Regions from separate parts of the Endozoicomonas sp. ALE010 genome, predicted to be linked through region 1. Evidence: predicted binding sites of a transcription regulator. Region 1 holds the regulator's gene; the other holds the start of a gene.
What was found. The regulator FNR, encoded in region 1, switches genes on or off when oxygen is low (the NO sensors DNR and NnrR bind a similar motif). The targets are predictions, from matches to a motif close to TTGATNTANATCAA.
Positions count from the first base shown of each region.

Region 2: the regulator FNR is predicted to act here: its motif matches at 1,886-1,899, upstream of glpA (anaerobic glycerol-3-phosphate dehydrogenase subunit A).

Region 1 is NZ_JBLYNV010000012.1:21,066-24,234, forward strand. Features, by position in the region: gene ACO6UY_RS07390 (TraR/DksA family transcriptional regulator) at 1-131, shown strand, start outside; gene ACO6UY_RS07395 (hypothetical protein) at 177-716, opposite strand; gene ACO6UY_RS07400 (adenine phosphoribosyltransferase) at 852-1,409, opposite strand; gene fnr (fumarate/nitrate reduction transcriptional regulator Fnr) at 1,489-2,241, opposite strand; gene hemN (oxygen-independent coproporphyrinogen III oxidase) at 2,755-3,169, opposite strand, start outside.
Region 2 is NZ_JBLYNV010000009.1:101,306-104,474, reverse strand. Features, by position in the region: gene glpB (glycerol-3-phosphate dehydrogenase subunit GlpB) at 1-123, opposite strand, end outside; gene glpA (anaerobic glycerol-3-phosphate dehydrogenase subunit A) at 120-1,817, opposite strand; gene ACO6UY_RS06340 (MIP/aquaporin family protein) at 2,394-3,169, shown strand, end outside.

The DNA of each region.
Region 1 (3,169 bases):
CCCTTGATCGTATAAATGAGGGCGATTACGGTTTCTGCCTGTCCTGCGGTAAGGAAATTCCGGTTCAGCGCCTTGAGGTTATGCCTTATGCTGACCTTTGTGTTCAATGTGCTGAGGCCAAGGGGTTGTAGGGGAGCATCATCAAGGCGATAAGGGAGCAGGCAGGCTGAATCCTGTTATGCCGGTTTGGCTGCAGCCTGGTTAAAGTACGTTGACTCCTCTGTGGAGCAGCCTGATTCAATAATCATCTTTTGATAGCTTTCGCAGAAGCTCTGGAGTGTTCCGGGGTTTCTGCTGTGGAAGTGCTTTTGCCATAATCTGGCCATGGCAGTGATGTCTTCTTTATCAATATCTTCGATCTGAATACCGCAGCGGTGATAGATAAGCCAGGCAATGGCGGTGGCGTAAACCAGGTTGGTCGCCAGTTCATGATGGGGGTGGGAAAGAAACTCCCGCTGGCTGGCCAGTCCCCGAACTTTGCTGGATAAGTCAGCGTTTGGTGCCAGAAACAGGTCCCAGATATTGCGGTGCATGCGAGGAGAAATCTGATAGATACCGAGTGCCTGGTGATTGGCCTGTTTCAGATGAAAACCAAGCCCGGACTCTCTGGCTGCGGTACCAAGCAGCAGGTTCTCAGCAGTAGGGCTCCACATACCCAGATGCTTGAGTGCGGGGCGAACAACATAGTGCCTTAGTTCCTTGGCGCATATTCCCATTTGCAAAGTCCTTTTCCCGGGTAGATCCCGGTCTGTGCGTCCTGTAACTGCGGGAGGGGCTCTCAGATCCAGACATTAACCCTGGATCTAAGAGACATATCGTATCATCCCTGAAATTCTGAACTGAGGGTGGTTTTACTCACCGGCAAAATTGCACAGGGCATAGGTTGGAATGCCCGCCGCATTGAGTCTGTCAGCGCCCTTGAGGTCTGGCAGATTGATGATAGCTGCAGCTTCCAGTGTGCTGGCTCCTGCTTGTCGAATCAACTGATCCCCAGCCAGCAGTGTGCCTCCGGTGGCGATAAGGTCATCCACTAACAGAATTTTTTCACCGGCCTTAATGGTGTCTTCATGCATTTCCAGTACGGCTTTGCCATATTCAAGGTCATACTCGACACTGAGGGTTTTGCCTGGCAGTTTGCCTTTCTTGCGAAACAGTGCCAGCGGCTTGTTCATGATATAGGACAGTGTCGAGCCAAGCAGGAAACCGCGGGCATCAAGCGCGCCAATGCGATCAAAAGTCTGGTTCTCATAACGCTGAACCATGACATCCACGGCCTTACGCCAGGCTTCCGGGTTTTCAAACAGTGTGGTGATATCCCGAAACAGGATGCCTTCATGGGGCCAGTCCGCGATGGTTCTGATTTGCGTTCGCAGATATTCCTGAACGGATGAACATTCGTTTGTATGCATGGGAGGGAGCATGCCGCTGTCAGTCAATGGATAAAAAGGAAGAAGCCACCTCAAAGGGTAGCTTCTTTAGAGGATAAAGTCAGGCGTTGGTAGCAATCGGTTCCAGTGTTTTTCCCCCGGCCAGGGCACAGAGTTCAACCGAGTTGCGAATTTCGATTTCCTTGCCCACGGCGGAGATCAGGCCGTTTTTCTGGAATCGGGTAAATACACGACTAACCGTTTCTACCGCCAGACCCAGGTAGTTCCCCATCTCATTTCTCGACATGGACAGACGGAACGACTGGGAAGAAAAACCCCGGCGACGAAAACGGCTGGCCAGGTTAATCAGGAAGGTGGCAATACGTTCATCGGCGTTTTTCTTGGACAGCAGCATCATCATTTGCTGGTCTTCACGGATACGCTTGCTCATCAGGCGCATCAGATGTCGGCGCAATTCCGGGAATTGATCGGAAAGGGTTTCCAGTTGCTCAAAAGGAATCTCGCAGATCATGGTGGTTTCCATCGCCTGGGCCGACACCGGATAGGTATCCGTATCCATACCGCTCAGGCCAAGAATTTCGCTGGGCAGGTAAAATCCGGTGATTTGTTCCTCACCTTCATTGGTCGCTGTGTAGGTTTTGAGAGCCCCTGAGCGAACAGCAAAGACACTGGTAAAGGGGTCACCTTCCAGAAACAGGTGTTCGCCTTTTTTCAAAGGACGCCCACGCTTGATAATGTGATCCAGCTGATCGATATCCTTAATGCTCAGTGCCAGTGGCAGGCACAGTGAGCTGAGGCTGCAGTCTCTGCAGGCCACATGGCTCGGCTGTCGGACGTTGGGCTTTGACGTCATTGAGAGGCCTCAAAGTCGTATTTGGCGAAATTCGACACTGTTTATGGAAAACCAAGTGTATGAAAAGTGTTACCGGAGTGTAAATCAGGTATGTACGCAACCGGGCAGACCCAGGGTAGGGGTTTGGTGCTGCTTCAGCAATGCGTCATAAACTGCGGTGGTTCCGGTGAGCTCTCATCTGCCGTGTCATCTATCAAGCTCAGGGCTGACCCTGATCATGGTATGGTCATGGCTCCTGGTGGTTGTGTGTCTTTATCCCTGAAAATCAATCTGACATTGTCTTATGTCACAGGATTAAATTTTCGTTCGTGGTATTTAACGGACATGGCAGATTTTGCACTTATGTTTCAAGTAAATCAATGTGATAGTGGTGGCAAGTCGTCGTCAGTTTCAGTTTTTTTCTGATAAACCGGTGAGCTGCAGAGAGGTTTCGGTTCTGTGCGGGATGATCAGTCGTTGTCGGTACTGGCGGGAGAGGGGCTCCGGAGCCTGGTGATTGCTCCGGAGTGTTACTCAGATAACCTTTGAGAAGAGCGTCTTCTCTTTCATCTCCGGTTGATGGAGATAGTGGTCGAACTGCATACAGATGTTACGGATCAGCAGTGTTCCCTTTGGCAGTACTTCCAGCAAGCCATCGCTATTGAGACTGATCAGGCCGTCTGCCCTCATCGGCTCCAGCCTTGCCAGCTCATCCCGGAAGTAATCCCTGAATTGAATATCAAACCGCTGTTCAATATCGCTGAAGTTCAGTTTGAAGTGGCAGATCAGCTGGGTAATCACTGCCTGGCGGACTTTGTCATCAGCGGTCATCTTCAGGCCGCGAACCACTGGCAACTGCTGTTCATTGATCATTGCACAGTACCGGGCTTCATCGGTGCTGTTCTGGATATAAGTGTCGCCTACCTGGCTGATGGCAGACACGCCCATG
Region 2 (3,169 bases), on a different contig from region 1:
AGCAAAGGCCAGGGCACTCTCTCCAGCACTGACCACAACGGTTTTCAAGCCCGCTTCTGCGCAGCGGATTGCGCCGGTTAAACCCGCAAGGCCTCCGCCAATCACAATAACGTCGTAGTTCATGGGGCTACCTCTTCCTTTGACTCTTCCCTGGAGAGCACAGCAGCTTCGCCAGGATTGACACTGTGGGAATTTACCGGTGCCGCGTCATTAGGTTCCAGCTGGCTGTAGCCCAGAAGGTTGTTGTACAGCCAGTAGCTCAAATCGGCTTCGTGCATCGCATCACCCCACAGCACCGGCCTGACGCCCTTCCAGCGTTCCTGCATAAACTCACCCACGCTGCTCAGCGCTTGTTCACCGTTATCGTCGTGGGTTATTTCGCTGACAATACCGGCCGCTCGACAGGCACACATTTTTCCCTGGCAAGGCCCCATGCCAATGCGGGTCCGACGACGAAGATCAACCAGATCTCTGGCATTAAGGTTATGGACGGCGTATTCGATTTCACCGCGAGTGACCATTTCGCACTCACAGATAACCGCATTCTGCTTTTTGTCGTTGGCAAGGAACTTTGCCGCTCTTTCTCCATGGCGGTACTTTGCTGAGCCTGATACCGGGATAGAAACCTGGGGAGCGTAAATATCGCTGTGTTTGCCATTAGCTCCGGGCAGTGGTCGTATAGCCGTGACACAGGGTTTGCTGTTGCCCAGGTTTTTTGCCACCGCATCCGTGGCCATTTCCGCCATCAGCCGGTAGGTCATCAGCTTTCCGCCGGTAATGGTAATAAGACCCGGCAAGGCATCGGTTTCACCGTGGTCAAGCAAGACAATCCCCCGGCTGATATTTCGACCCGATGGGTCATCTCCCAGAGAGACCAGCGGGCGAACACCGCAATAGGCACGAAGTACACGGGTCCTGGCCATGATCGGACAGAGTTTCTCACCCTCAGCTAACAGAACGTCAACCTCATCGGGGTTGACCCGGATATTCTCGATGTCACTGTATGGGATTTTCTCCGAGGTGGTACCAATAAGCGAGATGGTGTCCCCGGGAACCAGAATGTCGGCATCGGAGGGTTTGCGGCAGCGGTTGATCACCATACCATTAATGCGGTAATCAACAATCAATAACGAGCCTTTGGCCGGGAACATATGAATGGCAAGGTCTGCGTATTCAATAATCTGCTGCCCCCAGATACCGGCAGCATTCACCACCTGCTGAGCATGGATATCCACTTTTTCACCGGTTTTCAGACTGATGCAGTGTACCCCCCGTACCCGGCCATTGTTGATGATCAGGCCAACGACTTTGGTATAGCTCATAAGGCGACCGCCGTATTCTTCTGCATCAAGGATGTTGGCCGCAGTTAAACGAAAAGGGTCAACGGTACCGTCTGGAACACGGACTGCACCCAGCAGTTTGGGATTCACATTTGGCTCAATGCGCAGAGCATCTGCAGGTGTTAATGCCTCGGCCTGTATACCCGCAGATGTACAGGCGGTAATGAATGTTTCCTGAAAGGAGAGTTCGTCCTCAGGCAGGGTGATGAACAGCCCACCGGTCTCTTCAATACAGTGGCTGGCCACTTTCCTCAGAATCTGGTTTTCACGGATGCATTCAATGGCAGAGTGAGGATCGGTCACTGCGTAGCGGGCACCGGAATGGAGCAGACCGTGGTTACGCCCGGTAGTACCGTTGGCGATATCATCCTTTTCCACCAGGATGGCACGCATTCCCCGTTGAGCACAGTCGCGAAGAACGCCCGCTCCGGTGGCACCCCCACCGATGATGACAACGTCGGTCTCTATCTGCCTCATTGAATTTGCTCTTGGATGTTCGTTTATGTTCGCAATGAGCACTATAAATAAACGGCTCTATTCAGAAAATGACACAAATCAACAGAAAGGCACGAGTTGTCATCCGGTCATAAAAAAATCGCTGCCCGAAAAAGACAGGCCGCTTGTGCTTTTGCGGGAAGCGGGTAGCGGCCTTAACTAGTACATCATTTCAATGAGTTTGATGTGTACAATCTCCGCTCAGGACGAACGGAGCTTGGGAGTCATTGATAGAAGGAACCCATCAATTACATTGAAACCATGTACTAGGTCAGATGCGGAACTTATTGCGGAATAATTTCTTAGTGGTTAATTGAAGCTCATGATGCGCATGTTAAGAATTGTGTTCTGTTAGTTGTTTTTGTGAGTATTTCCCGAAGCTGGCTGTCTTTTTTGGCAATTGCTTGATTCATATCAATCTTAAGGGTTGATAATGTTTGTTTTTATTTGCAATATTTTGTCGACAAGAGGGCATTTGTTGAGTTCTTTATTTTTAATAAACGACTATGCCTTAATTAATAAATATTAATCTGCGTAAAGCAGGTGGAAGTAGCCATTATGAGAAAATCATTGCTTGGGGAATGTCTTGCCGAGTTTATAGGCACAGGTCTTCTTATTTTCTTTGGTGTGGGTTGTGTCGCGGCGCTCGTTCTGGCTGGTGTTGATTTTGGTCAGTGGGAAGTGTCCATCGTCTGGGGGCTTGGTGTTGCCATTGCCATCTATGTTACCGGCGGCATTTCCGGTGCTCACCTGAATCCGGCAGTCACGCTTGCATTAACTGTTTTTAAAGGCTTCGACAAACACAAGGTCGTGCCCTTTATTGTTGCCCAGGTGTTGGGTGCTTTCTGTTCTGCGGCCCTGGTTTACTTCCTGTACAGTGGCTTATTCGCTGATTATGAGTTGACCCATCATATTGTTCGTGGCTCTGAGGAGAGTCTGGCCACAGCGGGTATTTTCTCGACATATGCCAACCCGGCACTGACTAACCTGCAGGCCTTCGCTGTCGAGTTTGTCATCACCGCTGTGCTCATGGGCGGAATTCTGGCTATCGGTGATGAAAATAATGGTGTTTCCAACGGTGCGCTTTCTGCCCTTCTCATCGGTATTCTTATTGCTGTTATCGGTGCCTCTTTCGGCCCTCTGACCGGTTTTGCCATGAACCCGGCACGGGATTTTGGCCCGAAACTCTTTGCCTTTTTTGCAGGCTGGGGCGAAGTGGCGCTGACGGGTGCACGAGCCAACCCCTATTTCTGGGTACCGATTGTTGCGCCTGTCTGTGGTGCCATGACCGGTGCGTGGCTTTACATCAATGTGCTGGGTAAGCAGGTGGAGCC